Regions from separate parts of the Georgenia sp. H159 genome, predicted to be linked through region 2. Evidence: riboswitches for the same ligand, from Rfam matches in the RefSeq annotation. Region 2 holds a riboswitch; the other holds the start of a gene.
What was found. Region 2 has a riboswitch for thiamine pyrophosphate ahead of VR894_RS14845 (YkoF family thiamine/hydroxymethylpyrimidine-binding protein). Riboswitches for the same ligand answer to the same signal wherever they lie in the genome.

Region 1 (15,057 bases), on a different contig from region 2:
CTTCACGACCGGCGCCGCGACGGCCGCGATCCTCATCACCGCGGGGACCCACCCTGCCCTCGCCACGCTCGCCGGTGGCGTGGCAGGGCTTGCCGCCGGGGTCATCACCGGGCTGCTCCACACCAAGGGAGGGATCAACCCGCTGCTCGCGGGCATCCTCACCCAGATCGGTCTGTACTCGGTCAACCTGCGGATCATGGGCGGCGCGAACGTGCCGCTGCTGCGTGAGGACACCCTGCTGACGCCGCTGCGGGACAACGGGCTGCTCGGCGGGGCGGTGTCGATCGCGATCTTCGGGGCACTGGCACTGGTCGTCAAGGTGGTGCTGGACTGGTTCCTCCACACCGACACCGGGCTCGCCCTGCAGGCGACCGGCGACAACGAGGAGATGATCCGCAGCTTCGGCGTCAACACCGACCGGACGAAGATCCTCGGGCTGGCGCTGTCCAACGGGCTCGTCGGGCTGGCGGGTGCGCTGATCGCGCAGTACCAGGGCTTCGCCGACATCTCGATGGGGATCGGGCTCATCATCGCCGGCCTCGCCTCGGTGATCCTCGGGCAGGCGGTGTTCGGCTCGCGCGTCATCCTCATCTCCACCCTGGCCGTCGTGCTCGGCTCGATCCTCTACCGGGTGACCATCCAGGTCGCCCTCCAGGCGGGCCTGGACCCGAACGACATGAAGCTCATCTCGGCCGTGCTCGTCGTCGTCGCCCTCGTGTTGCCGAAGTGGGGCGTCTTCCGGCGGGTCAGCGCGCTGCGCTCGCTGCGGCGTACCGCGGCGACGTCCTCGACGACGGGAGGTGCGTGAGGTGCTCGAGCTCGACTCCGTGAGCAAGACCTTCTTCGCCGGCACGGTCAACGAGCGGCTCGCCCTGCAGGCGATCTCGCTGCGGCTCGCCCCCGGTGAGTTCACCACCGTCATCGGCTCCAACGGCGCGGGCAAGTCGACGATGCTCAACGTCGTCGCCGGCAAGCTCTCGCCGGACACCGGCAGGGTTGTCGTCGACGGCGAGGACGTCACGCGGCTGCCCGACCACCGGCGCGCTGCCCACGTCGGCCGGGTGTTCCAGGACCCGCTCGCCGGGACCGCACCGGACATGACGATCGAGGAGAACCTCGCGATCGCCTACTCCCGCGGCAAGCCGCGCGGGCTGCGCCTGGGGGTGACCAAGGCGAAGCGCGACTTCTTCCGGACCGAGCTCGCGTCGCTCGAGCTGGGCCTGGAGAACCGGCTGAAGATGAAGGTCGGGCTGCTCTCCGGTGGTCAGCGCCAGGCGCTGTCGCTGCTCATGGCGACCTTCAGCGAGCCCAAGATCTTGCTCCTGGACGAGCACACCGCCGCCCTGGACCCCCAGCGCGCCGAGCTCATCACCCGGCTGACGACCGAGGCCGTCGAGCGGCACCACCTCACGACGCTCATGGTCACCCACAACATGGAGCAGGCCCTGCGGGTCGGCTCGCGCCTCATCATGATGCACGAGGGCAAGGTCGTCGTCGACGTCGCCGGGGAGCGCAAGCAGCGGGCGACGGTCCGGGACCTCCTCAAGGCCTTCGAGCAGGTCAAGGGCGCGGAGCTGGACGACCGCACCCTCCTCCAGTAGCGCGCGCCGCCCTCAGCGAGGGGGCGTCTGCGCGTGCACCCGGCGGCCGCTCACCGTGGTCATCGGCACGCCGATGGCCACGGTCCGGATGGCACCGGCCCACACGTCCGCGGCAGGCAGTCCCGGGTTCACCAGCTCGTCGCCGAGGAGGTGCGCCGTGCCGGTGACCGTGACCGACCACCCTGTCCGTGTCGCCGGGTCGAAGGAGCCCGCTCCGAACGTCATGAGGCGTCCGGCGACGACGGCGCCGAGCGAGCCCCCGTAGGCGCTGCGGACGACGATCTCCGAGCCGTGCACGGCGAAGTTCACCGGCACCATGTGCACGCCACGGTCCGCGCAGTGGGCGAGCCAGCCGACGGGCACCTCCTCCAGGAGGAGGCGGCACTCCCGTGGGCTCAGGACCTCGAGCGACATCGCTCCTCCGATCACGGGCTTCCAGCATCCCACCGCTGCTTCCCCGCCGGGTGGGTTATCGCCCTGCCGGAGCGGGACCCGGGTGGTGGCCGGGTGGCTGGGACGGCGCTGGCGATCCGCCGAGACGAGCCGGTCAGGCCGGGTCGGTGACGTCGGCGACCTGGGCGTCGAGCGCCCGGACGAGCTGCGCGCCGTCGACGGTCGCGGCGACGCCGTGCGCGCCGGCGCCGATGGAGACCGTCCCCTGCACACGCGTGTCGGCGATGACGGGCCACGCGCGCACCGCCCCGAAAGGGGTGATGGTGCCGCGCTCGTACCCGGTGACCTCCTTCGCCGTCGCGGCGTCCGGCATGGACAGCCGGCTCACCCCGAGCAGTGCCCGCAGCTTGGGCCAGGAGATGGCTCGGTCGCCCGGGACGAGGACGAAGAGGTAGTCGTCCTCGCGCCGGCGCACGACGATGGTCTTGATGACCGCCGCCGGCTCCACGCCGCGGGCCGCGGCCGCCTCCGCGAGGCTGCCGACCCGCCCGTGCCGGGTGATCGTGTGGTCCAGGCCGGCCGCGGTCATCGCGGCGGCGGCCGCCTCCTCCCCGGGCATCACTCGGCGCTCGGGGCGAAGGTCAGCGGGCCCCGGCCGGGCGGCCGCGGCGCCCGCCCGGGAGGCTGCGGCGGGGCGGGCAGCAGCGGCTCGGGGTCGCGCATCGGGCGGGTGACGGGCTCGTCGGCCCGCAGCACGACCTCCTCGTCGTAGAGCCGCAGCACCAGCTCCGCCCCGTTCTCGCCGAGCAGCCGGCACGTGACGTCGGTGTGGGTGGCCTCCACCTGAAGAGCCATCCCCCACCACAGCACCCGGAACGACAGCCGGTCGACGGACCCGGGGAGCGCGGGGGCGATCCGCAGCTGGCCGTCGACCTCCCGCATCCCGCCGAACCCGTCGACGAGCGCCGTCCACGCCCCGGCGAGCGAGGCCATGTGCACGCCCTGGTTGGTGTTGCCCTGGAGGTTGCGCAGGTCCACCAGCGCCGCCTCGTGGAGGTAGGCGTGGGCGAGGTCGAGGTGCCCGACCTCCGCGCACAGCACCGCCTGGGTGCACGCCGAGAGCGAGGAGTCGCGCACGGTGCGCCGCTCGTAGTAGTCGAGGTTCCAGGCCTTCTCCTTCGCGGTGAACTCCTCGCTGCACCAGTGCATCGCGAGCACGAGGTCGGCCTGCTTGACCACCTGCTTGCGGTAGAGCTGGAAGTAGGGCGCGTGGAGCATGAGCGGGTACTGGCTGTTCTGCTCGAAGTCCCACTCGCCGTACACCGTGAACCCGCCGCACTGGGGATGGACGCCCAGCTCCTCGTCGTAGGGAACGTGGACGGCGGTCCCGGCGGCGCACCACGCCGCGCGCTCGTCGTCCGTGACCCCGTAGGAGTCGGCGATGTCGGGGTTGCGGGCGCACGCCTGGTCGGCGGCACGCAGGTTGCGCGCCGCCATGAGGTTGGTGAAGACGTTGCAGTCGACGACGGCCGTGTACTCGTCCGGCCCGGTCACCCCCTGGACGTGCCAGACCCCGCCGCGGTCGTGGTGCCCGAGCGACATCCACAGCCGGGCCGTCTCGATGAGCACCGCGGCACCGCACTCACGTTCCAGGGTGTGGTCCCCGGTCGTCAGCCGGTAGTACTCGAATGCCCGGGCGATGTCGGCGTTGACGTGGAAGGCCGCGGTCCCCGCCGGCCAGTAGGCCGACGTCTCCTCCCCGTTGATCGTCCGCCACGGAAAGGCGGCGCCGGCCAGCCCGAGGGTCCGAGCACGAGCCCTGGCCAGGTCGAGGGTGGAGGCCCGCCAGCGCAGGGCGTCGGCGGCGGCGTCCGGCGCCGTCATGACGAGCACGGGCACGACGAAGCCCTCGATGTCCCAGAACGTGTGCCCGTTGTACCCGGTACCGGTGAGGCCCTTGGCACCGATCGCCCGCCGCTCGGCGCGGGCACCGGCCTGGAGGACGTGGAACAGCCCGAAGCGCACCGCCTGCTGGAGGATGGGGTCGCCGTCGACCTCGACGTCGGCCGAGCTCCAGAAGTTCTCGAGGTACCGCGTCTGGTCGCGGCACAGGCTGTCCCAGCCGGCGTACCGGGCGCTGGTGAGCGCGGCGGCCACCTGGTCGCGCACGGCGTCCACGCTCCGCGCCGCGGACCAGCCGTAGCCGATGTACTTGACGATGCGCAGCGTCTGCCCCGGCTCCAGGACCGTCACCACGGTGGTGCGCGCCCAGCTCTCGCGTGCCTCGTGCTCGACGTCGTACTGGTTGGGGCACTCGATGTCGTGGTCGGTGCCGGCGCCCACGAGCAGCCCGCTCATGCGGGTCCGGTGCAGGAGGATCGCGCCGCCGTCCTCGACGTCCTGCCCCACGGGGACCAGCGGGTCCTCCAAGGCCGCCGCCACCCGCGGGTCGTCGTCGTCGACCTCGGGGGCCTCCTCCTCGGCAACGAGCTGGGACTGGACGATGACCCGGATCGGGCCGTCCACCGGCTCGACCTCGTACTCGACGGCGGCCACCGACCGGTGGGTGAAGGACACCAGCCGCGTCGAGCGCACGACGACCTGCCGGCCGGCCGGGGAGACCCACTCGGTGCGTCGCCGCAGCGTGCCGTCGCGCAGGTCGAGCACCCGTTCGTGGTCGAGCACCTCGCCGTAGCGCATGTCGAAGGGCTCGTCGTCGACGAGGAGGCGGATGAGCTGGCCGTTGGTGACGTTGACGATCGTCTGACCGGACTCCGGGTAGCCGTAGCCGCCCTCCGCGTAGGGCAGCGGGTGGTGCTCGAAGAAGCCCGAGAGGTAGCTCCCGCGCTGGGCGGCGGGCTCTCCCTCGTCGAGGTTCCCCCGCAGCCCGAGGTGGCCGTTGGACAGCGCGAACAGCGACTCCACCTGCCCGAGCGTCGCCAGGTCGAGGCCACGCTCCCGCAGGCACCACGGCTCGACCGGCAGGGTCGGTCCGGTCACAGCAAGTCCTCGAGGTCGGCGACGACGACGTCGGCACCGTGCTCCCGGAGCGCGTCCGCCTGCCCGAGCCGGTCGACCCCGACGACGTGGCCGAAGCCGCCGGCGCGCCCCGCGGCGACCCCGGCGAGGGCGTCCTCGAAGACGGCAGCTTCCCGCGGGCTGACCCCGAGCCTGCGGGTGGCCTCGAGGAACGTGTCCGGGGCCGGCTTGCCGGGCAGGTCGAGGGCGTGGGCCAGCGAGCCGTCGACGAGCACGTCGACCTGCGACTCGAGGCCGGTGACGTCCAGCACGAGTGCAGCGTTCGCGCTGGAGGAGACGACGGCGCAGGGCAGCCCCTGCGCACGAGCCGCCTCGAGGTAGCGGAGCGATCCGGGGAAGACCGCGACCCCCTCGTCGGTCATCAGCGTGAGGACGCGTTCGTTCTTCCGGTTGCCGATGCCGTTGAGGGTCTCCCGCTCCGGGCTGTCGGTGTGGCTGCCGTACGGCAGGGTGATGTCGCGACTGCCGAGGAAGTCCCGCACACCGTCGATCCGGCGCTTGCCGTCGACGTACGCGGCGTAGTCCGCCACCGGGTCGAAGGGGACGTAGGGCTCGCCCGTGCGTTCGGAGTGGCCGCGGAGGAACGCGTCGAAGGTCTCCTTCCACGCGCGGGTGTGGAGGCTCGCTGTCTCGGTCAGCACGCCGTCGAGATCGAACAGCAGCACGCGCACGCCGTCGGGTAGTCCCAGCACCACGTCTCCCTTCGTCGGTCGTGCCCCAGCCTGGCAGGGTTCGGTCCGGCGTGCGTTGCGGGCGCACCGAGGAGCCCGCGGTTCCTCCGTGACGGGTCCTGCGGCGGGCGGGCTCAGCCCAGCCGCAACGGCGCCGCCGAGAAGCCCCCGACCGGGGGCAGCCCACGCTGCCGTGGCCGGCCCGGGTCGGGCTCGACCACGGCCGTCGCGTCGAGGACGGCACGGGTCAGCGCCCGCAGCTCGAGCGTCGCGAGCGGACGCCCGGGGCACACGTGCTTCCCCGCACCCCACACGAGGTTGTACGGCGCGTTGCCGACCGGGTCGAACGCGTCGGGGTCGCCGAACACCTTCGGGTCCCGGTTGGCGGAGGTCCAGTTGAGGAAGACCGTGTCGCCGGCCGCCAGCTGCCGGCCGCCGACCCTGACGGGCTCGGTGGTGACGCGGCGGTTCGCGACGAACGGGTCGTCGATCCGCAGGATCTCGTCGAGGACCGCGTCGAGCTCCCGGTCGGACACGCCTGCGCGCAGCCGGTCCTGGAGGTCAGGGTGGTCGGCGAGGTAGGTGAGGACCACACCCGTGCACAGGGCCATCGACCCCAGGTCCCCACCGGTCCAGTTGCGCAGGATGGAGACGATCTCCTCGTCGGTGAGCTCCCGCCCCTCCACCCGGTCCCGCACCAGCTCGGTGGTGACGTCGTCGGGCGCGTGCTCACCGGCCACGCGACGCGCCGCGGTGAGGGACCGGATGATCGCGTCGAAACGCTCGGCGACCTGCGCCGTGCGGGCCCGGTCACGGGACCGGGTGGCGGCGTGGTTGTCCGCCATCCACCGCAGCAGCTCGTCCTCGAGGTCCGCGGGCCACCCGAGCCAGGCGCACTGCGCGCGCACCGCGAAGCGGGAGCCGACGGCGACCGCGTCGATGCGCCCGGGGACGTCCAGCTCCGCCACGAGCTCGCGGGCCACACGCTGCACGACGGGCTCGACGGCGGTCATCCGCTCGCGGGTGAAGTAGCGGTCCACGAGGGCGCGGTAGGAGGTGTGGGTGGGACCGTCCAGGCCGTTGGGCACCTGCAGGTAGCGCGAGACGGCGTTGGAGTAGGTCTGGCTGTCGCGTGCCGCGCCGGTGACGTCGGCGTGCGCGAACAGCGTCCAGGCGCCGCTCACGCCGCGGGCGACAGGGCAGTAGGACCGCATCCCGTCGTACGCCGCGAGCGGGTCGCGACGCACGGACGGTCCCCGCGGGTTCCAGTCCGCCGTGACGTCACCGGCAGCGGGAGTCCGCGCGGTGTCGGCGGAGGCGTCGGGGTCGATCTCGTCGCTCGGCGTGTGCTCGGTCATGGCCCCATCCTGACCGATGCGGCCGGGCACGTGCGCGACCGGGCCGGTCAGCCGCCGAGCCGCTCCAGGCGCTCCGCGACGTCCACGAGGACGTCGAGGTAGCGGTCGAGCTCGGTGAGGAGGGGCTCGCCGGGGAGCCACCCGACGAGGACGCCGCGCTCCACCCGCAGGGACAGGCCCGCCGGGGCGCGCTCGCGCAGCCACCCGCCACCGGGAGCGCCGAGCGCGTCCGCCGGTTCGCCGTCCGTCATCACCTGGACCACCGGCAGCGTCACGTCCAGGGCGACGGTGAACATGTGGACGACGTGCCGGGGCTCGGCGGTCTCCAGTCGCAGTGACGTCGCCTCCCGGCCGCGGTGCTCACCGACGACGGCGTCCTCGACGCGCCGCTCGCCCGCGGTGAAGGGCGGGACCTGCCAGCGGCCCACCATCTCCGGAGCGGCCCCGCGCACCCGCCAGCCGCGCGGTGCGGCCCACAGCTCGAGGCGCTCGACCCTGCGCGGCCCCCGCCCGAGCCGTCTCGTCGACCGCGCCACCAGCACGGCGGGCACGAGGAGGACGACGACGAGCAGCAGCATCATCACCGCCTCGTTCACCGCGCCTCCCCCGGGACCACGGCGACCTGGTCCGGTGCGAGGCCGACCGTCACCGTGTCGGCGACGGCGGCGTCGGGACTGCCGGGGACGCGCAGCACGGCGCTCTGCCCGTCGGGCAGGGTGACGTCGAGCTCCCGCTCACCGCGACGCACCCGCCACCCGCACACGGGCAGCCGGGTGCCGTCGGCGTCGGGCACCAGCGCCCGGGGGCCGAGGGCCAGGCGGACGGCTCCGTCGGCGACCACCGGGAGCTCCACCACGCCGAGCGGGGTCCGCACGCCGGGCCCCGCGGCGACGGCGTCGACCACCGGCCCGTAGCCGAGGAAGCGGGCGACCTGCTCGCTCGCCGGCGCGTGCCACAGCCGTTCCGGGGTGTCCGCCTGGAGGATCCGCCCGCCGGACATGACAGCGATGCGGGAGGCGACGGTGAACGCCTCGTCGTGGTCGTGGGTCACGTAGATCGCGGTGGTCCCCGCCGCGTGGACGATGTCGCGGAGCTCCCCGGCGAGGTGCTCGCGCAGCGACCGGTCGAGCGAGGACAGCGGCTCGTCGAGCAGGAGCAGCCGCGGTCGGGGAGCGAGCGAACGAGCCAGCGCGACCCGCTGCTGCTCGCCGCCGGACAGGGTCGTCACGGCACGGGTTCCGTACCCGGTGAGGCCGACGAGCTCGAGCAGCTCGGCCACCCGGCGCTCACGGTCGGCACGGGTGAGTGACGCGAGCCCGTAGGCGATGTTGCCGGTGACGTCCCGGTGGGGGAAGAGCTGCCCGTCCTGGAACATCAGACCGAAGCCGCGGCGGTGGACGGGCAGGTCGGAGACGTCCGCGCCGTCCCAGCGCAGCGCCCCCGCCGCGACCGGCTCGAGGCCCGCGACGGCCCGCAGCAGGGAGGACTTGCCGCAGCCGGAGGGCCCGAGGAGGGCGAGGACCTCGCCGGTGGGGACGTCCAGCGTCACCCCGTCCACCGCAGTCGGGCCCCCCGGGTAGGTGACGACGAGGTCGCGGATCTCCAGGCCACGCGTGCTCACCACGTGCCCATCCTGTCGCCTCGGAGCCGTTCGGCCAGCATCATCACGGACGCGGTGAGGGCCGCGAGGACGACCGCCGCCGCGAGCGCCATCCCGTAGTTCTCCGCACCCGGCCGTCCGATGAGCCGGAAGATCACCACCGGCAGCGTCGGCGTGTCCGGCCGCGCAAGGAACGACGTCGCCCCGAACTCCCCCAGGGACACCGCGAAGGCGAAGCCCACCGCGAGCCCCAGCCCGCGGACGAGGAACGGCCCGTCGACGGTGAGCAGCACCCGTGCGGGGGCTGCGCCGAGCGCCGCGGCGGCCTCGCGCAGGCGGGGGTCGACGGCCCGCAGGACCGGCAGCACGGTGCGCACGACGATCGGGGTCGCGACCACTGCCTGGGCGATCGGGACGATGACCGGTGACGCGCGCAGGTCCAGCGGCGGGGAGTCGAGGGTGATGAGGAAGCCGAAGCCCACGGTCACCGCCGAGACCCCGAGCGGGAGCATGAAGACGGCGTCCAGGACCCCGAGTGCACGCCGGCCCCCGGGTGACCGCGGCCGGCGGGAGACGACGACCGCGACGAGGGTGCCGACGACGACGGCGATGACGGTCGCGTCGACAGCCGCGCGCAGGGAGTTGAGCGTCGCGTCCCACACGGTGACGGTGAGCGCGTTGGTCCCCCCGGTCGTGGCCAGCCGCCGGTAGTTGCCCAGGCCCCACCCCTCGGGGGCCCGCAGCGAGCCGACGGCGAGGTAGGCGAGGGGAAGCACGAGGAGACCGACCACGACGACGGCGGTGACGGCGGCCGGCAGGAGGTCCGTCCCGGGGTGTCCGGCGCGGCGGCGCAGCCGCAGCGGGCGGGTGGCCGACCGGTCGGCCCGCAGGTGCAGGGAGGTGTCGTACCGGCGCCGCGCACGCGCGGCGAGCAGCAGCGCGGCACCCACGACGACGAGCTGGAGCACCGACAGCACCGCCGCCGCACGCAGGTCGAGGAACTGGGTGGTCTGGATCCACACCTCGGTCTCGATGGTCCCGTAGCGCAGGCCGCCCATGGTGAGGACGACCCCGAAGGACGTGGCGCAGAAGAGGAAGACGACCGCGCCCGCCGAGACGATCGCCGGCGCGAGCGCAGGAAGGGTGACGGTGCGGAAGGCACGCCACGGGGAGGCGCCGAGGCTGCGGGCCGCCTCCTCGGCCCGCGGGTCCAGGCGCTCCCACAGCGCGCCGACGGTCCGCACGACGAGGGCGTAGTTGAAGAACACGAGGGCGGCGACGACCGCGGCGAAGGTCCCGTCGATCCCCAGGAAGCCCAGCGGCCCCGTCTCGACGAGCAGCGAGCGGAACGCGACGCCGACGACGACCGTCGGCAGCACGAACGGCACGGTGATGAAGCCGCGGACCAGCCGACGACCGCGGAACCGGCACCGGTACAGGACGTAGGCCCCGGGGACGCCGAGCAGCACGGCGGCGACGCTGGCGGTGACCGACTGGCCCACCGTGATGCCGATGACCCGCCACGTCCGCCGTCGGGCGAAGACCTCGGCGATACCGCCGAGGTCGACCTCGCCGCCGGGCAGGAACCCGCGCCCCACCATCGTGGCCACCGGCCACAGGAAGAAGACGGACAGGAAGACCAGGGGGACCCCGGCGGCCAGCACCCAGGCGAGGGCCGCCGTCGTCGTCGACCCGCGCCGCCTCGGACCGTCGGCGCTCACCCGACCACGATCTCGGTCCACGTCTCGATCCACCGGTCACGGTTGTCGGTGATCACCTGCGGGTCCACCTCGTGCGGCGCGTCGCTCGCCGGCGCGTGCTCCGACCAGGCCTCCGGCAGGGCGATGCCCTCGAGGACGGGGTACATGTACATCTGGCCGGGGATGTCGGCCTGGACCTCCGGGGAGAGGAGGAAGTCGACGAACTCGCGCGCGCCCTCGACGTTCTGCGCACCGGTCAGTACGCCGGCGTACTCGGTCTGCCGGAAGCAGGTGTCGAGCAGCGCCGCGGTGGGCGGCGCCGAGCCGTCCGCGGGGACCTCGGCGGCCGGCGAGGAGGAGTAGGACAGGACGAGCGGGCGGGGGCCCTCGCCCTCCGAGCCGGAGAAGTCGACGTAGTAGGCGTCGGACCAGCCCTCGACGACGCGTACGCCGTTGGCGGTGAGGTCGCGCCAGTAGTCCTCCCACCCGTCCTGCCCGAACGCGCCGACCGTCGCGAGCAGGAAGGCCAGCCCGGGTGACGACGTCGCGGGGTTGGTGACGACGAGCAGGTCGGCGTAGGCGGGGTCGGTGAGGTCCTCCAAGGTCTGCGGCTCGGGGACGCCCTGCTCGGCGAACCACTCGTGGTCGACGTTGATGCAGACGTCACCGAAGTCGATCGCGGTCAGCGTGTCCGCGAAGGCGGTCTGGACGGCGTCCGGCGAGCGGTAGGGGTCCAGGACTCCCTCCTCGGCGGCGCGCGCTGCGAAGGAGTTGTCGATGCCGTAGACGACGTCGCCCAGCGGGTTGTCCCGCGTGAGGACGAGCTGGTTGACCAGGGCGCCGGCGTCACCGGGGGTGATGTGCTCGATGGAGTAGCCGGTGCGCTCCTCGAACTCGGCGAGCAGCGTCTCGCTCACGGCGAAGGAGTCGTGGGTGACGACGCGCAGGACGTCGTCCTCGGCCTCGTCCCCCGCGCCGGTCCCCGTGGCGCTGCACGCCCCCAGGGCGAGTGTCGCGGCGAGCGCGACGGACGTGCCGCGGGCACGGCGGGTGGTGGTCATGCTGGTCCTCCTCAGGTGCAAGGAGGGGCCCCGGGCGCACGCCCGGGAGAGACGTCCCGACTTCCTTCGCCGGTGCTAGCCGGAGCAGGTTCGAGGGTCTGCGGCCGCTGCCGCACTCTCAGCACCGTCCGGTGCTCCCCTGTCGTTCGCACCCGATCCTACCCGCCGCCCGCCCACGGGAGCACACCGGGCGGCCGCGAACGGGTGTGCGCCCCGCGGCGGCCGCCGCTAGGTTGGACCCAGCCTACGGACGGAGTGACATGGACATCGGGTGGAAGATCGTCAGCACGGGATCGGCGGTCCTCGCCGGCATCCTGGCCAACAAGGTCCTCGACGTCGGGTGGAAGGCGGTCACCGGGCACGAGCCGCCGCACGAGGACCCCAACGACCCGAGCATCAGCACGCTCGAGATCGTCGTCTTCGCGGCCGTGAGCGGCGCGGTCATCGGGATCATCCGGCAGTTCGCCCAGGTCGGGGCCGCCAAGTGGTACGGCGGTCCGGTCGAGAAGAAGGGCTGAGCCCGGCACCCTAGCGGTCCGGGGCGCCACCCTCGCGCTGCTCCCGCTCGACGGCGTCGCGGTGCAGCCGCTCCAGCTCCAGCCGGTCGAGCTCGTCGAGCTTCTCGGCCCGCTCGAGGTCCTGGGTGAGCTCGTCGACGATCATCAGCTCCGGGTGCACCTTCCCGGTCCGGTACCCGGCCCGGCTGAGCATGTGCGCCGAGATCGGCCCGGTGACGAGCTGGAACGCGACGACGAGGACCAGCGTGATCCCCACGGTGAGGTTGCGCAGCTCGACCGCCAGCCCGGCCATGAGGAGCATGAGCCCGAGCACCTGAGGCTTGGTGGCGGCGTGCATCCGGGAGAGCAGGTCGGGGAACCGGACGATGCCCAGGCCGGCGATGAACGCGAGCAGCGCTCCGCCGATGAGCAGCGTGCCGGCGACGATGTCGAGTGCGAGGGTCATCGGCCCTCCCCCCGGTCCTCGGCCTCGTCGTCGACGGAGACGATGACCGGACCGCTCTCGTCGTCGTGGACGGCGGGCGCGTCGTCGTCCTGCGCCTGACGCTCGGCGAGGATCATCGCCAGCTCCTCCTTGGTGAGGATGCGACCTTCCTCGGCGGACTCGGCGGCGGCGAACCGGGCGATGGCGGTCGAGCCGATGAAGCCGACGATCGACAGCGCGACGAGCACCGGGACGAGGTCGCTGCGCTTGGTGACGGCGGCGATGACGGTGACCGTCCCGATGAGCACGGCGGTCATGACGTCCAGCCCGATGATGCGGTCGAACATGCTCGGTCCCCGCTCGATCCGGCTCAGTGCGAGGAGCGCGGCGGCCAGCAGGATGACGAAGCAGACGACGTAGACGACGCTCATGACTCGGCCTCCCGACGTGCGTCCATGTCGGCCTCGACGCGGTCCCCCGAGGCGCTCCGCAGCTTGCCCGCCCGGGGGGAGCTGCCCGGTACGAGCCCGGCGGCGAGCAGCTCCTCCCGTGAGCCGAAGGCCCGCAGGATGCGCTCCTCCTGCTCGAGGACGGCCTCGTGGGCCCGCTCGAGGCCGCCGTGCATCTCGACGTCGAGGATGTGGTGGTACAGGGTCCCGGTGATGCGGTGCGCCTCGATGACCACGGAGCCGGGGACGAGCGTCGTCATCCCCGCGACCATCGTGAGGTAGACGTCGTTGTGGCTGCGCAGCCGGACCCGGATGACCGCGCCGCGGGGCGGCTCGCGCCGGAGCGCGATCGCCGCGACCTCGACGGAGGCCTTGACGACGTCCCAGAGGAAGTAGACCACCAGGAGGATGACGCCCCACGGGCGGAAGCGCCCGTCGAAGGGCGTGTCCGGCAGGGCGAGGACAGTCGTGGTGACGACGGCGACGAGCGCGCCGATGACGACGTTCGCGAGCGTGAGCTGGCCCCAGAGGAAGACCCACACGACGGTGAGCCACAGGAGCACGCCCCAGTTCGCCCGGGGTCGGAGGCGTCGCCTCCGACGCTGCTCGGCCGGTCGTTGCTCGGCTGCCTCCCGGCTCATGGCACCTCCTCCCCGGTCTCCTGCTCCTCGACGTCCCCGACGTCCTCGCCCCCGGGGCCGGTGACCTCCGGGGACTGGCCCGAGCCACGGTGCCCGTCGGGAAGCACCGTGCTGATGTAGGGAGTCTGGGCGCGCAGGTCGCGGGCGGCACGGTCGGTGTAGGCGAACAGGGGGCCGGCGATGAACGTGAACGCGAGCGACATGGCCACGAGGGCCGCCGTCGGGCCCACCATCGACCGCGGGATCACGGTGTCCGGCAGGGGGTCGGGGGCCTCCTGCCAGAACGCCTGGTTCCACGCCTTGCTCACGGCGTAGAGGGTGAGGAGGCTGGTGACGAGCGAGGCGGCGATGAGAGTCCAGTCCAGCGCACCACCGCGTGCAGCGCCGGCCTCGATGAGGCCCACCTTGCCGAGGAACCCGGACATGGGCGGGATGCCGGCGAGGTTCATCGCCGGGAGGAAGTAGAGGAAGGCGAGCAGCGGTGCGACGCGCGCCAGCGACCCGAGCCGCGCGAGGGACGTCGTCCCGCCCCGGCGCTCGATGAGTCCCGCGACGAGGAAGAGGGCCGTCTGCACCGTGATGTGGTGGACGACGTAGAAGATCGCCGCGGACAGGCCGTCCTCCGAGGACGTCGCGACGCCCCACACCATGTAGCCGATGTGGCTGACCAGGGTGAAGGACAGCAGCCGCTTGATGTCCTGCTGCGCGACGGCGCCGAGGATCGCGATGACCATGGTGACGAGCGCGACGACCATGAGGAGGTCGTCGAGCCGCCCGCCGGGGAACAGCAGCGTCTGCGTGCGGATGATGCCGTAGACGCCGACCTTGGTGAGGAGGCCGGCGAACACCGCGGTGACCGGTGCCGGCGCCGTCGGGTAGGAGTCGGGCAGCCACGCGTGGAGGGGGAACACGGCGGCCTTGATCCCGAACGCGACGAGCAGCATGAGCTGGAGGACCAGCTGTGTGCCGGGGTCGATCTCACCCATGCGCTGGGCCAGCTGGGCGAGGTTGACCGTGCCGGTGGCCGCGTACACGAGTGCGATCGCCGCGAGGAACAGGAGCGAGGAGAGGATCGAGACGACGACGTAGACGGTCCCCGCCCGCACCCGCTCGCGCGACCCACCGAGGGTGATGAGCACGAAGCTGGAGACGAGGAGCATCTCGAAGCCGACGTAGAGGTTGAACAGGTCCCCGGTGAGGAAGGCGTTGGACACGCCGGCGGACAGGACCAGGTACGTCGGGTGGTAGATCGCCACGGGTGCGCCCTCGTCGCCGTCGGCGTTGCCCTGTGCCAGCGAGTAGAGGAGGACGCCGAGCGTCACGGCGACCGACACGACGAGGAGCAGCGAGGAGAGCCGGTCCGCGACCAGTGCGATGCCCACCGGCGCCGCCCAGCCGCCGATGTCCACGGCCATGGGGCCGTCGTTGACGAGGACGAGCAGGGTGATGGCGATGCCGAGGACGGCGGACAGCGCCGTGACGGTGACGATGCGCTGGACGTGCGGGTACCGGGCGAGCGCAAGGGCGAGCCCGGCCCCGATGAGCGGGATGAGGACGGGCAGCGGCAGGAGGAAGCTCACCGCAGCTCCTCGTCGTCCAGGC
Region 2 (15,057 bases):
CCGGCCGATCGCGTCCAGGACGGCGGCGGTGTTCGCCTCGACGAACCCCGGGTCGTTGAAGAAGGGCCGCACGATGTCGATCTCCAGCTCGGCGCCCTCGGCACCCAGCTCCTCCACGGCCGCCGCGAGGTGCTCGCGGTACTGCCTGCTGCCGGAGTACGAGGCGTAGGCGCTCGTCACCAGGACGAGGATCCGCCGGGCGCCGAACGCGTGAGCGTCGCGGAGCGTGTCGGCGGTGTAGGGGTGCCAGTTGCGGTTGCCCCACAGGACGGGCAGGTCGGCGCCGCGGCGCTTCAGCTCCTCGGACAGCGCGGCGCGCAGCGCGAGGTTCTGCTCGTTGATGGGGCTCTTGCCGCCGAAGGCGAAGTAGTGCTCACCGACCTCGGTCAGCCGCTCGTCCGGCACCCCCTTGCCGCGGACGACGTTGCGCAGGAACGGCACGACGTCCTCACTCGCGTTCGGCCCCCCGAAGGAGCACAGGAGCAGGGCGTCGTACGGGGCGACGGGCGAGGTCATGGTGGGCGGCTCCAGTCAGCGGTCGGGCATGACAAACGGCCCACACCGTAACATCAGATGAAGTACTTGATCTGATGAAGTCGGTGTGTCACGTTTGTGCCGCGACGTCGGTCCGGGGACCCCGGTCCGACCCGCCCGCCGGACTGGGCGAACCGGGCCGGCGTCGCCCTGCCTCGCTGAGGCGCTCGGGCTGACGAGCACCGTGGAGGGGCGCGAGCACATCGTCCGGTGGATCGACGGCGGGCCCCGACGCCCGGTTCCTATACTGACCGCGACACGCGACGATCACAGTGCCCGGAGGCGAGACGATGGCGGGGAGCAGCGGCACGGAGCGCGCCCGCACCACCCTGGCCTACCTGCGCCGCCAGATCACCACCGGTGAGTGGGCCGTCGGGGCGCGGATCCCGATCGAGCCCGAGCTCGCCGAGGCCCTCGGCGTCGGACGCTCGACGATCCGCGAGGCGGTCCGGTCCCTGGCGAGCATCGGCATGCTCGAGACCCTGCCGGGCCGCGGCACCTTCGTCCGCTCGAACGCCCCGACGAGCAGCGTGCTCTCGGAGTTCCTCACCGCCTACACCCTCGAGGAGCTGCTCAGCTACCGCCGGGCGCTGGAGGTCGAGGCGGCCCAGCAGGCGGCCCGGCACCGGACCCCGGAGGACGTCGCCGCCCTCGAGGCCGCGGTGAGCACCACGCTGCGGCCCTCCCACTGCCCCGCGCACGGCGACGGGGAGACCGCGCACGAGCTCGCCTCCCGCTTCCACTACCTGCTCTTCGACGCCGCGAGGAACCGCCTGCTCGCCTCGCTGTACGCCGGCATCACCGAGAAGCTCGCCGAGCCGGGGCACGTCGAGCGCCTCACCCACGCCGGTGACGCGCACTCCATGCAGGCCGAGCACGAGCGCATCGTCGACGCCGTGCGCCGCGGGGACTTCATCGACGCCGTCCACGCGATGGCCGACCACATGGACAACGACCTCGTCATCCTCGCGCCCGACGACGAGGTCATCCCGCCCCTGCGCCGCTCCGCGGACGACAAGGAGCGCATCGAGGCGGCCCGCACCGCACAGCACCGCGAACGCGCCACCGGCTGACGGCTGGGACGCCCGAGGGTTGCCAACGGCCCCTCACGCGGCGAACCCGCACGCCCCGCCGTATCGTCGATGACGTGAGTACCACGGCACCTCCCGGCAACCGGCTTCACGGGCGCTTCGCGAGCGAGCTGCCCGAGCTGGCCGTGCCCTGGGCGGCGGTGGAGGTCGCCGCACCGCAGCTGCTCGTCCTCAACGAAGGCCTCGCCGCCGAGCTCGGGCTCGACCCGGACTACCTCCGCAGCCCGCAGGGGGTGCGCTTCCTCGTCGGCAACGAGGTTCCCGAGGGCACCACCCCGGTGGCGCAGGCGTACTCGGGCCACCAGTTCGGCCAGCACGTCCCGCGTCTCGGCGACGGCCGCGCCCTCCTCCTCGGGGAGCTCCTCGACGCGGGCGGGCGCCCGCGCGACCTCCACCTCAAGGGCTCGGGCCCCACGCCCTTCTCCCGCGGCGGCGACGGCCTGGCCGCCGTCGGCCCGATGCTCCGGGAGTACGTCATCAGCGAGGCCCTGCACGCCCTGGGGGTGCCGACGACCCGCTCGCTCGCCGTCGTCGCCACCGGCCGGGCGGTCCGTCGCGAGACCCCGCTGCCCGGCGCGGTGCTCGCCCGGGTGGCGAGCAGCCACCTGCGCGTGGGCACGTTCCAGTACGCCCGTTCCACCGGCGACACCGAGGTGCTGCGTCGCCTGGCCGACCACGCCGTCGCGCGCCACCACCCGCTCGCCGCAGGGGCCGAGAACCGCTACCTGGCGCTCTTCGAGGCGGTGCTCTCCGCCCAGGCCTCGCTCGTGGCGCAGTGGATGCTCGTCGGGTTCGTCCACGGCGTGATGAACACCGACAACACGACGATCTCCGGGGAGACGATCGACTACGGCCCGTGCGCCTTCCTCGACGCCTTCGACCCGGCCACCGTGTTCAGCTCGATCGACGTGCAGGGCCGCTACGCGTACGGCAACCAGCCGGTCATCGCGCAGTGGAACCTCGCCCGCTTCGGCGAGGCCCTCATCCCGCTCGTCCACGACGACCCGGAGCAGGCCGTCGCCCTGCTCACCGACGCCCTCAACGGCTTCCCGGCGCAGTACAGCGCCGCGTGGACGGCGGGGATGCGACGCAAGCTGGGCCTGGGCGAGCACGTCGACGACGACGTCGCCACCTCCGTCATCGGGCAGGTCACCTCGGCCCTCGTCGACGGTCACGTCGACCACACCGCCTTCTTCCGGCGCCTCACCGCGGCCGCGCGCGGCGACGACGGCCCGGTCCGTGCGCTCCTCGGCGACTCGACGGACTGGGTGGAGCGTTGGCAGGCGCTCGAGCCCGCCGCCGACGTCATGGCCGGCGTCAACCCCGTCTACATCCCCCGCAACCACCTCGTGGAGGAGGCGCTGGACGCCGCGACCGCCGGTGACCTCGGCCCGTTCACCGCACTCCTCGACGTCCTCGCGCAGCCCTACACCGAGCGCCCGGGCCTGGAGCGCTACGAGGAGGCCGCGCCCGCCGGGGGCGCCCCGTTCATCACGTACTGCGGTACCTGACGCAGCGGCGGCGCGCCGGTGCCGGGGACAACGGCCCCGGATGCCCCAGGATGGGCACGTGGACCCAGTCGCGCTCGTCGTCGTGGCCGCCGTGGTGCTCGGCGCGGTGCTGCAGCGGACGAGCGGGATGGGGACCGGCCTGGTCGTCTCCCCCACGTTCGTGCTCGTCGCCGGCCCCGTCGCCGGGGTCCTGCTGACCAACCTCACGACGGTCGTCTCGGCCCTGTTCCTCTGCGTCGCGATGCGCGCCGACATCGACTGGCCACAGTTCGTGCGCATCGCGCCGACGATCGTCCTCGGCTCCGTCCCGGCCGCACTGGTGGTGCGGGCGGCGGACGCCGGCTGGCTCGAGGTCATCATCGGTGCGGCGCTGCTGCTCGCGCTCGCCACCATGGTTCTCGCCACCGACCTGCCCGACCTCGGGCGGGCCGCGGCCCCGGTCGCCGGCCTCACCGGCGGGTTCCTCAACACCGCCGTCGGCGTCGCGGCTCCCGCCATGCTGCTCTACGCCCACGCCACGCACTGGTCCCAGCGGGCCTTCGCCGCCACCCTCCAGCCCATCTTCCTCACGATGGGCACGGTCTCCCTCGCCACCAAGCTGGCGGTGGGGGCCACCTCGGGTGCCGCCGGACTGCCGGAGTGGCCGCTCGTCGTCGCTGCCGTGGCGGCCGTCCCCCTCGGTGTCCTCGCCGGGGGCCCGGTGGCGCGCCGGGTGGGCCCGACGACGGCGCGGCGGGTCGCCGTCGTCGTCGTCACGGTCGGGGCCGGTGCCACCCTCGTCCGGGGTCTGCTCGACGTCGCCGGCTAACACGTTGACCGGGCGCGGCGGCGGCGGGACGATACGCACGACCCGCCGCGGCCTCGGCCGGCCCGGCCCCCGCTCGACGACGAGTCACCCAGCGCGCGGGTGCCCTGGGACCACCGTCGTACCCGCGGGAGACGAGGGAGCATGGACGCGCCAGTGGTGACACAGACCGAGGCCGACGAGCTGCGCGACTCGGTCCGGGGCACCGTGGTCACGCCCGAGGACGCCACCTACGGGCAGGCCCGTGCCGTGTGGAACGGGATGGTCCGGGCCGAGCCGCGCGTGGTCGTGAGGGTCGCGGACGCCGACGACGTCGCGACCGCCCTGGCGTTCGCCCGGGCGCACGGGCTGGGGGTCGCGGTCCGCGGCGGGGGGCACAGCGTCGCGGGCAACGGGACGGTCGACGGCGGGGTCGTCATCGACCTCGGGGACCTCACCACCGTCACGGTGGACGGGGCCACCGTCCGGGTCGGTGGCGGTGCGACGCTCGCGGACGTCGACCGCGCGACCACGCCGCACGGGCTCGCGGTGCCCATCGGGGTGGTCTCCCAGACGGGGATCGGCGGGCTGGCACTGGGCGGCGGCCTCGGCTGGCTCACCCGCACCTACGGCCTCAGCGCCGACAACCTCCTCGACGCCGACCTCGTGACGGCGGACGGACGCACCGTCCGGGCGTCGGACGACCCCGAGCTGCTGTGGGGGCTGCGGGGTGGTGGCGGGAACTTCGGCGTCGTCACGTCGTTCTCCTTCCGGTCCCACCGCGTGGGTCCGGACGTGTACGGCACGAACCTCATCTACCACCGGCCCGCGTGGCGGGCGGCCCTGCGCGCATGGGAGTCCTGGACCCGGGACCTCCCCGATGACATGCAGTCGATCGTCACCGTGCTGACACCACCGGCCGACTGGGACCTCGGCCCCGACCCCGTCCTCATCATCGGCGCGGTGTGGGTGGGGGCGGAGCCCGACGACGGCGAGCGGCACCTCGCCGCACTCCGGGCCGGTGCCCCGCCCGACGCCGAGGAGGTCGGCCAGGTCCCCTGGGCCGAGTGGCAGTCCGCGATGGACGAGCTCTTCCCCCGCGGGTCGCGCGCGTACTGGAAGAACACCTCCTTCGACCGCCTCGACGCCGAGGTCATCGACGTTCTCGAACGTCGCGGCGCCGAGCAGACCTGGCACGGCACGGCCTTCGACATCCACCACATGGGCGGCGCCTACGCCCGGGTGCCCGAGGACGCCACGCCCTTCCCGGCCCGCGACGCGCGGTTCTGGCTCAACGTCTACGGGTTCTGGTCCGACCCCGCCGACGACGACGCACGGACGGCCTACGTCCGCGGGGCCGCCGCGGACATGGCCCCGTTCGCGACCGGCGGGCAGTACGTGAACTTCATGGGCCGGGACCCCGCCGACCCGGTCGTGGCCGCCGAGGCCGTCTACGGGCCGGCGACGCTCGCCCGGCTCGTCGCCCTCAAGCGCAGGTACGACCCGGACAACGTCTTCCGGCGCAACCACAACATCCCGCCGGGCTGACGCGGCCACACTCGCGACTCGCCCGTACAGGTCCGCACGGATCCCGTGTGACCCGTGGCACAGTGTCTGCCAGCCCGTAGGGGGGTGACCGACTGCCAGGGGGAGCTCGTGGACGACATCGTCAATGACCTCAACACGTTCTTCCAGGACGTGTCGGGTGTGGTCTGGGGACCGTGGGTGCTCATCCCGCTGCTCTTCGGCGTCGGGCTCATCCTCACCGTGCGCCTGCGCGGCCTGCAGTTCCGCAAGCTCGGTGCCGCGCTCAGCCTGGGGATCCTCCGGCGCAGGGACGTCGGCGCCGAGGACGGCGACGTGTCCCAGTTCCAGGCGCTCACCACCGCCCTGTCGGCGACCGTTGGGACCGGGAACATCGTCGGGGTCGCCACCGCGATCGGCATCGGCGGTCCCGGAGCGCTGTTCTGGATGTGGGTCACCGGGCTCGTCGGGATGGCCTCGAAGTACACCGAGGCCTTCCTCGGCGTCTACTACCGCCGCACCGACTCCGCCGGCGAGAAGTCCGGCGGGCCGCAGTACTACCTCGAGCGCGGCATCAGGGGCCCGCTGGGCAAGGTGCTGGGTCTGATGTTCACCGTCATGGCGATCATCGCCTCCTTCGGCATCGGCAACCTGGTCCAGGGCAACGCCGTCGCCGAGAACCTCGAGGGCTCCTTCGGGGTCGCCCGGTGGGTCACCGGTGCGGTGCTGAGCGTCGCCGCGCTCGTCGTGCTCGTCGGCGGCATCAAGTCGATCGGCCGGGTCACCGCCGGCCTGGTGCCCCTGATGATCGTCTTCTACGTCGTCGGCGCGCTGTTCATCCTCGTCGTCAACCTCACCGACATCCCTGCCGCGATCGCCCTCATCTTCACCGACGCGTTCAGCGGCACCGCCGCCACCGGCGGGTTCATCGGGTCGACGATCATCATCGCCGTGCAGATGGGCGCGGCCCGCGGCATGTTCTCCAACGAGTCCGGGATGGGCTCGGCCGCCATCGCCGCCGCCGCGGCCAAGACCTCCCACCCGGTGCGTCAGGGACTCGTGTCATGACCCAGACCTTCATCGACACCCTCGTCGTCGTCACCTTCACCGGGCTCGTCATCGTCACCACGGGCGCCTGGCGCACCGAGACCGAGGCCGGGACGATGACCGGTGCCGCGTTCAGCACCGGGCTCCCCGGGCAGTGGGGCCACTACATCGTCACGATCGCGCTGGCGATGTTCGCCTTCTCCACCGTGCTCGGGTGGTCCTACTACGGCGAGCGGTGCATCGAACGCCTCGTGGGACGCCGCGGGGTCGTGCCCTACCGGGTGGTGTTCTCCCTCATGGTCTACGTCGGCGCCACGGTGTCCCTGGACGTCGTGTGGAACTTCGCCGACGTCATGAACGGGCTCATGGCCATCCCCAACCTCATCGGCCTCGTCATCCTCTCCGGGCTCGTCGCCCGCGAGACGAAGAAGTACCTCGAGCACGACCCCGGGCTGACCGCCACGCTCGACGAGGTGCGCGCCTTCTCGGGACGCAGCTTCGCCGACGACCCTGCCTAGACACCACCACCGCCGCCTGCATAGGCTCGGGCGCACAACCCCCGGGGAGCGCCGACGGCGCTGAGAGTGCGGAGAGCCCGCAGACCCGACACCACCTGATCCGGTTCGTACCGGCGTAGGGAGAGGGCACCTGCCGACGTGACGTCGGCAGGTCTTCATGTCACCCGTGGGGCCTGAGAGGGCCCGAGATGAGCACCACCCACCACCAGACCGCGACCACCGCCGCCCCGGCGCAGCTGGGCATCGGCGCGCGGTTCAGCCTCCATCCGCACTGCGACGACTTCGTCCGAGTCATCCTCGACGCGCTCGAGGAGGCGGCCGCCGGCGGTCGCACCGACGGCCTCGTGCTCCAGACCGATGAGGTGAGCACCTACGTCGGGGCGCTCGAGGCGCCCGCCGAGCAGCGCCTCACCGACTACCTCGCCGGTGTCGTCGCCGCCGCCTCCCGGCACAGCGGCGGCGGCCACGTCGTCGCCCACGTGCTCCTGTCCCGAGGCTGCCCCGGCGAGCGGACCTGCGACCTCACCGTGACCGGGCTACCGAGCCCGGAGCCCGTCGTCGTCGAGCCCACCGGGGTGCCCGCCGTCGCCCAGTGGTCCCTGTACCCGCTCCTCGACGGCGGCCCCGACGGCGGCGACCACATGGTCCCCATCGAGGCGGCCATCGCGGCCGCCCAGAAGCGCGGGACCGCCGACGGCGCCGCCCACTACGCCACCCGGCTCACCGGTGAGGTGGCCGAGGTCCTCGCGACCGCCGTCGACGCGTGGGCGGCGGTCGGCGCCCACGTCCCGCACGTCGTCTCGCACCTCACCGTCTCGGTGGGCTCCCCCAGCCTCCGGGCGGACCGGTGAGCGCCGGGCAGCGGCACCCGGCGGCACCGACGCCGGCCCGGGCCCCCGTCTGGGAGCTCAAGGACCTCATGCTCATGGTCGTCCTGGGGGTCGTCTTCGGGTTCGTCTACTGGGCGCTGGTCCAGGCGTGGAACGGGCTGGCGATCCTCATGGGGCCGGCCGGGGACCTCGCCCAGCACGTGCTCTTCGGCGGCTGGCTCCTCGTCGCCCCGATCGTCATCGCGATCGTGCGACGTCCGCTGGCCGGTGTCGTGGCCGAGGTCCTCGCCTCGGTCGTGGAGGTCGTCTTCCTCGGCTCCCCCGTCGGCCCCACGCTGATGATCGCCGCGGCGATCCAGGGCCTGGGCAGCGAGCTGCCCTTCCTCCTCACCCGTTACCGCCGCTTCGGGTGGACCGTCTTCGCGGTGTCCGGTCTCCTCGGCGCCGGCCTCGTGTTCTGCTACTCGGCGTTCCGCGCCGGGTGGTACGGGCAGGACATCCTCGTCCTGCGCCTGGTCCTGCAGCTGGTCTCCGGTGCCGTGCTTGGCGGCCTGCTCGCCAAGGTCGTCGTCGACGCGCTGGCCGGGACCGGTGTCGTCGACAACTTCGCGATCGGCCGGGCGGCGGCACGTCGTGGCTGAGGACCTCGCGGTCGACCTCGCCGGCGTCTGCGTCCACGTCCCGCGACGCCCCGGTCCGGTGCTCGACGGTGTCGACCTCCGCGTCCGTCCCGGCGAGCACGTCCTGCTCCTCGGGGCCTCCGGGTCGGGCAAGTCCACGGTCCTGCAGTGCGTGACAGGCGTCGTCCCGCACACGGTGGCCGCGCAGCTCACCGGTGAGGTGCGCGTGTGCGGCACCCGGACGACCGACGTCGCCGCGGTGGAGCTGTCCCGGCACGTCGGCGTCCTCGCCCAGGACCCGACGTCCTCCGTGTGCCTGCCGGACGTCGAGCAGGAGCTGGCGCTGCCGCTGGAGAACCACGCGGCGGACCCGGAGACCATCGGGCCGCGCATCGCCGCGGCGCTGGCGCAGGTCGGGGCCGCCCACCTGCGCACCCGTGCGACCGGCGAGCTCTCCGGCGGGGAGGCGCAGCGGGTGGGGCTGGCCGCGGCGCTCGTCACCGACAGCGACGTCCTCCTGCTGGACGAGCCGACGTCGATGCTCGACCCCGCGGGGGTGGCCGACGTGCGCGGCGCGCTCGCCGCTGCCGCCTCCCGGCCGGCCGTCGTCCTCGTCGAGCACCGCCTCGACGACCTCGCGGGAGCCGCCGGTCTCGCCGGGCTCCCCGCGCGGACGGTGGTTCTCGGGTCCGGCAGGGTGCTCGCCGACGGCCGCACCGACGACGTCCTGGGCACGCACGCCACCACGCTGCTGCGGGCGGGCTGCTGGCTCCCGCTCGAGTCCGAGCTCCGCGCCCTCACGGGCGCGGCCGGCGGGCTGTCCTCCGCACCCGCGACCGACCTGCTGCACCGGCTCGCGGAGGGCGAGGGCGGCGCCGGCGACGGCCCGTCCCACGAGCCCGGGCCGGTGGCGCTGCGGGCGCGCTCCCTCGCCGTGGCCCGCCGGTCCCGGCCGCTGCTCAGCGGCGTCGACCTCGAGCTCCGGGCCGGTGAGGTCACCGCGGTGCTCGGGCCCAACGGCGTGGGCAAGACCTCACTGCTGCTCACCCTGGCGGGACTGCTGCGCCCGGCCGCCGGGAGCGTCGAGGGTGAGCGGGCCGGGATGGTCTTCCAGAACGCCGAGCACCAGTTCGTGGCCCACACCGTCGCCGAGGAGGTGGCGCACGCGCTCGTCGGTCCGGTCGCGGAGACGGTGGCACGGCAGCTGCGCGCCCACCGCCTCGACCACCTGGCCGAGCAGAACCCCTTCCGCCTGTCCGGCGGCGAGAAGCGCCGGCTGAGCCTGGCGGCGATGCTCGCGCACGGGCGCCCTGTCCTCCTCGCCGACGAGCCGACGCTCGGCCTCGACCGGCGGGACACGATCGCGACGGCTGCAGCGTTCCGGTCCGCGGCAGCGCAGGGGTGCGCCGTCGTGCTCAGCAGCCACGACCTGCGGACCGTCGCGACGGTCGCGGACCGCGTCGTCGTCCTCGCCGAGGGCGGGGTGGTCGCCGACGGTCCGACGGTGCCGGTGCTGCGGGACCCGGACGTGAGGCGACGGGCAGGTCTCACCCTGCCGCCGCTGCTCGCCTGGCTCCTGGAGCACCTGGACGGCGATGCCGCGGCCCGGCGGGTGCTGCGGGCGCTGGACACGGCCGTGGACCAGCCGGAACCGGCCGAGGTACCCGTATGAGCGACGTCGTCGTCCCGGCCCTCGACCGGCGCAACCCGACGGTCAAGCTCGCCCTCGTCTTCGTCGTCTCGCTCGTGGTGATGTTCGTGCTGGACCCGCTCACGCCGGCGCTGCTGTACCTGCTGGCCCTCGGCGGCGTCCTCGCCTCGACGAGCGCCACGCCGCGGACGCTGACGATCGCGCACGTGCCCTTCCTCGCCTTCGCGACCGGGGTGCTCGTCGTCAACGCGCTCAGCAGGCCCGGCGAGGTGCTCTGGCAGGCCGGCGTGCTGCGCGTGACGGCCGAGGGGCTGACTGTCGGCGGGGCGCTGGCCGTCCGCACGCTCCTCGTCGGCGTCCTCGCGATCGGCTTCCTGCTGTCGACCGACGGGGTCGCCCTCATGCACAGCCTGCGGCAGAACGCCCGGCTCAGCCCGCGGGTGGCCTACGCCGTGCTCGCCGGCTACCGGCTCCTGCAGGACATGCCGCGGGAGTGGGTGACGATCCAGCACGCCCACGCGGTGCGCGCGCCCCGGCGGGCGGACGGTCGCCTCCCGCGCGGTCCCCGCCACCTCGGGCGGGTGGTCTTCACCCTCCTCGTCGTCGCCGTGCGCCGCGGCGAACGGATGGCTCAGGCGCTGGAGTCACGCGGCCTGGGGCTCGCGCCCCGCACCACGTGGCGACCGGTGCACGTCACCCGGGCCGACCTGGCGCTGGTCGCCGTGGTGCTCGGCGCCCTCGCGCTGGTCCTCGCGACGAGCGGCTGGCTCGGCGTGCTGCGAGGTCCCGGGGCGCTGACCGGCTGACCGGTCAGGGGCGGTGCACACCGAGGGTGTCGGTGCGGTTGCCGTCCCAGTCTCCGACCAGCACCGTGTCGCCCGGGCGCCCGTAGGTCTGGACGATGTCCGCGTTGCCGCCGGCGATGCGGTTCTTGATGTAGTAGGTGCTCCCGCGCCGCACGCCGAAGGTGTCGGACCGGTTGCCGTCCCAGTCGCCGACCAGGACCGTGTCGTCCGCGCGGCCGTAGGCCATCTCGTGGTCGGCCCTGCCCCCGGCGAGGGAGTTCTTCACGTAGAAGGTGCTCCCGCGCCGCACGGCGAAGGTGCTCCGCCGGTCGTTGTTCCAGTCGCCGACGAGCACCTCGTCGCCGTCGCGGCCGTAGGCGAACACGTCGTCGGCGACGCCGTTGGTGATGGAGTTCTTGGTGTAGAACGTGGTGCCGCGCCGCACGGCGAAGCTGTCCCTGCCGTCCCCGTCCCAGTCGCCGACGAGCACCTCGTCGTCGGGTCGGCCGTAGGAGGCGACCCACGCCCTGGCGCCGGTGGTGTTGCTGTTGAAGACGTGGAAGGTGCTGCCGACGCGCAGTGCCAGGGTGTCCTTGCCGTCGCCGTCCCAGTCACCGGTGTACACCTCGGTGCCGGCGTTGCCGAGGATGAAGTCGATGCTGTGCCACGGCCCCCAGTCGTTGTTGAGGTAGACCGTGGCGGTGTGCGCGAAGGGGTCGGTCGGGCGGACGTCGGGAGCCGACGGTGCGGGTGCCGGTGAAGGTGCGGGCGTCGTGACGCCGGAGCCGACGCGCTCGTTCGCGGCGCGGGCGAGCCACCCGATCCGGCCGTAGATGTCGTTGCCGGGGCAGGCGGTGGACGAGACGTCCTTGTGGGCGAAGACCCGCCCGAGGCTCTGGCCGGCCGGCCGCACACCCACGCCCTTGGCCGTGAGTCCGGAGAGGTGCGTCGCGTCCAGCCCGGCGCGGCCGAACTGCCAGGCGATGATGTCGGCCATGGCGTCCATCGCCGCCTGCGGCACGCCGACCTTGGTGTAGTCGCCCATGACGCTCAGGCCCATCGTGCCCGTGTTGAACGGGGCGGCGTGCGCACCGACCGGCATCTTCCCGGAGGCGGCGGCGAGGGAGCCGCTGCGGCCCTCGTAGATGCGGCCCCACTTGTCGACGAGGAAGTTGTACCCGATGTCGCCCCAGCCGCGCGTCACCGCGTGGTAGTGGTAGATCCCGCGAACGACCCCGGGGGTCTGGGACTGGGTGTAGTTGTTGCTCCCGGCCGTGTGGTGCACGACGGCGGCTCGCAGGTCCACGTGGTAGGGACGCCAGTTCATCTTCGCCTCGTCCGCGCCCCAGCCGGCTCGGCTGGTGATGCTGGGCCGGGGGGCGATGCCCGTGGCCATGACGCCGGAGCTCTGGGTCGAGGCGGAGGCGACGGCGGTCGTGGTCCCGGCCGGCTGCGTCACGGTGGGGGCGGCGGCCGGTGCGGCGGCCGTCTGCTGCTGGAACGGCAGCGCGCCGGCAGGCTCGGGGGCGAGCGGCTCGGCGGTCGGCAGCACGGGCGCGACGGGCGCCTCCTCCTCGAGGACGACCTCCTCGGCGCTGGGCCACTCGGGCGTGAGGTTGAGGCGGACACCCGCGGGGAGGCGGGCGGCGTCGCCGGTGATCTGCACCTGAACGGCCTCGGCGCCGGCGGCGACGTAGGGCTCGGTGCCGCCCGTGGACCCGGGCTCGTCGGCGCTGTTCTCCACCTCGAGCTCGGCCCACTGCTGCCACTGGCCGCCCTCCATCACGCGGATGAAGACGGCGGCGTCCTGCGGCATGGCCTGGGCACCGTCCCACGTGACGCCCGCGACGTAGAACTCCTCGGTGGCCAGCGGTGCGGTGAGGACGGCGACGCCCTCCGGCGCGGCACCCGTGGCCGGCTCGGGAGCGGCACTCTGCTCCGGTGCGGCGGTCGCGGCCGCGTCCGACTCCGGCTGCGCCGAGCTCGGTGCGATCTGCGCCGTGTCCGGTGCGGAGAGGGCCGCGTCCGGTGCGGACTGCTGCGCCGCGACGTCCTGCAGGTCGGTCAGCCCCTCGTCCGCGAGCGGGGTGAGGCTGCCGTCCTCGGTGGTGAGGGCGATGACGCTGACCGGCTGCTCCTCCCCCGTCACCGTCCCTGCCGCGGCCACCGGGAGGGCCCCGCCTGCGGCGAGTGAGGTGGCGAGGACCAGCGAACCGAGGTGTGTGTGCAGTGCCATGCGGTGCGACTTCCAATGCGACGTGAGTGAGCAGCACTGAGTGGTGCCACGGGGGTCTCTCCCGGTCCCATCGGCAGGCTCGCCCGAAACCTGAGGAAGTGCGACGGCCGTTCTCGCGACACAGGCACTGCACAAACACCAGAGCCGTGGGACCGTCTCGCGACGGTCCCACGGCTCAGGAGAGACAACGTGTCCGAGGGGGGACTTGAACCCCCACGCCCGATAAAGGGCACTAGCACCTCAAGCTAGCGCGTCTACCAATTCCGCCACCCGGACGAGTGGTCCGCCAGCAGCCGGGGCTGTTGGCGACGCCCGCAAAGATAGCACGGTGGCGGGGGCCGATTCGAACCGGTCCGACCCATTCCGGCGGAGTGTGGCGAGCACCACGGAAACCGGGGCGCCGCAGCCGACTTCTCGACGTGTCACCGGGCTGCCGGCGGACCGGTACGCCACACTGAGCACGTCCGTAACTCGAGGAGGACCACGGGATGAGGCTGTTCGGCAAGGTACGGACCCGCCGCCCCACGACGGCGACGACGCCCGCAGCGGGGCTCCCGCCGTCGTCGTCCTCCCCCACGGAGCGTGGTCTGCCGCGCGCCGCCCGGATGCCGCGTGCGTCGTCGTCGGCGGGGCGCCTCACGGTGCGCCGGATGCCCGAGCGCGCGCTCCACGAGCGTGACCAGATCGAGGTCCCCCGCTGGCTGCGGCGCTACGGCCAGATGTCCTGGCTGTTCATCGGGATCGTCATCGTGGTGGCGATGGTGGTGTTCGCGACCACCAGGATCCAGGCGGTGTTCATCGCCGTCTTCCTCGCGCTCGTCGTCACCTCGGTGCTCTACCCGGTGGTCACCGCCCTCGCCCGGGTCATGCCCCGCGCCCTGGCCACGGCCGTGGCCATGCTCGGGTCGCTCGCCGTGGTGGCGGGCATCTTCACCTACGTCATCACCTCGGTGACCGGTCAGTGGGAGGACCTCGCCGACCAGTTCGGCCAGGGCATCGACGACATCTTCGAGTTCCTCGAGACGGGTCCGCTGCCCTTCCACTTCACCCAGGCGGAGATCTACGACTGGATCAACGCGCTGATCGTCCAGGCCCAGGAGTACGTCTCGGCAAATGCCGGCGACCTCGCGGGCCAGGTGCTGAGCAACGCGGGCGCCGTCGCGCTGCTGTTCACCGTGTTCGCGCTGAGTCTCTTCGTCACCGTCTTCTTCCTGCTGCGCGGCGGGGACATGTGGCGCTGGTTCCTCAACCAGCTCCCCTCCCGCTCCCGGGACACGGTGCACCGGGCGGCCAGCTCGGGCTGGTACACCTTCGCCGGCTACGCCCGCGGCACGGTGATCGTCGCGAGTGCCGACGCCATCCTCGCCTTCATCCTGCTGGCGATCGTCGGGGTTCCGCTCGCCGCGCCGCTCGCGGTGCTCGTGTTCATCGGTGCCTTCATCCCCCTCATCGGTGCGCCGCTCGCGATGATCATCGCCGCGGTCGTCGCCCTGGCGGCCGGCGGCATCATCGACGCGCTCATCGTGACGATCGGGATTGCGCTCGTCGGGCAGATCGAGGGACACCTGCTCCAGCCGCTGGTCATGGGCAAGCAGGTCTCCCTGCACCCGGTGGTCGTGGCCCTCGGTGTGACGGCGGGGACGTTCCTCGCCGGCCTGCTCGGCGCGATCATCGCGATCCCGATCATCGCCGTCGCGTGGGCGGTCTACTCCGCCCTGCACAACCCCGACCCGCCGATCGAGGGACGGCTCCCCGACCCGCGGGGTATCGCCGAGGACGTCAACCGCCGACGGCAGCGACACAACGAGCGCTCGATGGACGCCGGTGGCGACAGCGACGGCAGCCCCACGACAGGCAGGGCCTACGGCTGACCGGGCGACGGGCGCCGCGAGCCCGCCGTCGGGCGCCCGGGGTCAGCGGAAGTCG

Region 1: another riboswitch for thiamine pyrophosphate. It lies ahead of VR894_RS00195 (thiamine ABC transporter substrate-binding protein); the one in region 2 lies ahead of VR894_RS14845 (YkoF family thiamine/hydroxymethylpyrimidine-binding protein).

What each region holds. Positions count from the first base shown of each region.
Region 1 is NZ_JAYDZY010000001.1:33,546-48,602, reverse strand. Features, by position in the region: gene VR894_RS00245 (ABC transporter permease) at 1-808, shown strand, start outside; gene VR894_RS00240 (ABC transporter ATP-binding protein) at 810-1,601, shown strand; gene VR894_RS00235 (pyridoxamine 5'-phosphate oxidase family protein) at 1,614-2,015, opposite strand; gene VR894_RS00230 (YbaK/EbsC family protein) at 2,149-2,613, opposite strand; gene VR894_RS00225 (glycoside hydrolase family 65 protein) at 2,613-4,994, opposite strand; gene VR894_RS00220 (beta-phosphoglucomutase family hydrolase) at 4,991-5,725, opposite strand; gene VR894_RS00215 (cytochrome P450) at 5,839-7,062, opposite strand; gene VR894_RS00210 (hypothetical protein) at 7,110-7,658, opposite strand; gene VR894_RS00205 (ABC transporter ATP-binding protein) at 7,655-8,686, opposite strand; gene VR894_RS00200 (iron ABC transporter permease) at 8,680-10,383, opposite strand; gene VR894_RS00195 (thiamine ABC transporter substrate-binding protein) at 10,380-11,423, opposite strand; TPP riboswitch at 11,468-11,574, opposite strand; gene VR894_RS00190 (DUF4235 domain-containing protein) at 11,684-11,941, shown strand; gene mnhG (monovalent cation/H(+) antiporter subunit G) at 11,952-12,386, opposite strand; gene VR894_RS00180 (monovalent cation/H+ antiporter complex subunit F) at 12,383-12,796, opposite strand; gene VR894_RS00175 (Na+/H+ antiporter subunit E) at 12,793-13,455, opposite strand; gene VR894_RS00170 (Na+/H+ antiporter subunit D) at 13,452-15,035, opposite strand; gene VR894_RS00165 (Na(+)/H(+) antiporter subunit C) at 15,032-15,057, opposite strand, start outside.
Region 2 is NZ_JAYDZY010000011.1:18,255-33,311, reverse strand. Features, by position in the region: gene VR894_RS14875 (ferrochelatase) at 1-516, opposite strand, end outside; gene VR894_RS14870 (FadR/GntR family transcriptional regulator) at 825-1,607, shown strand; gene VR894_RS14865 (protein adenylyltransferase SelO) at 1,682-3,136, shown strand; gene VR894_RS14860 (sulfite exporter TauE/SafE family protein) at 3,195-3,944, shown strand; gene VR894_RS14855 (FAD-binding oxidoreductase) at 4,086-5,468, shown strand; partial or broken gene VR894_RS14850 (alanine/glycine:cation symporter family protein) at 5,586-7,009, shown strand; TPP riboswitch at 7,042-7,149, shown strand; gene VR894_RS14845 (YkoF family thiamine/hydroxymethylpyrimidine-binding protein) at 7,198-7,860, shown strand; gene VR894_RS14840 (ECF transporter S component) at 7,857-8,480, shown strand; gene VR894_RS14835 (ABC transporter ATP-binding protein) at 8,473-10,131, shown strand; gene VR894_RS14830 (energy-coupling factor transporter transmembrane component T) at 10,128-10,916, shown strand; gene VR894_RS14825 (N-acetylmuramoyl-L-alanine amidase) at 10,921-13,131, opposite strand; tRNA gene VR894_RS14820 (tRNA-Leu) at 13,322-13,407, opposite strand; gene VR894_RS14815 (AI-2E family transporter) at 13,620-15,002, shown strand; gene VR894_RS14810 (error-prone DNA polymerase) at 15,045-15,057, opposite strand, start outside.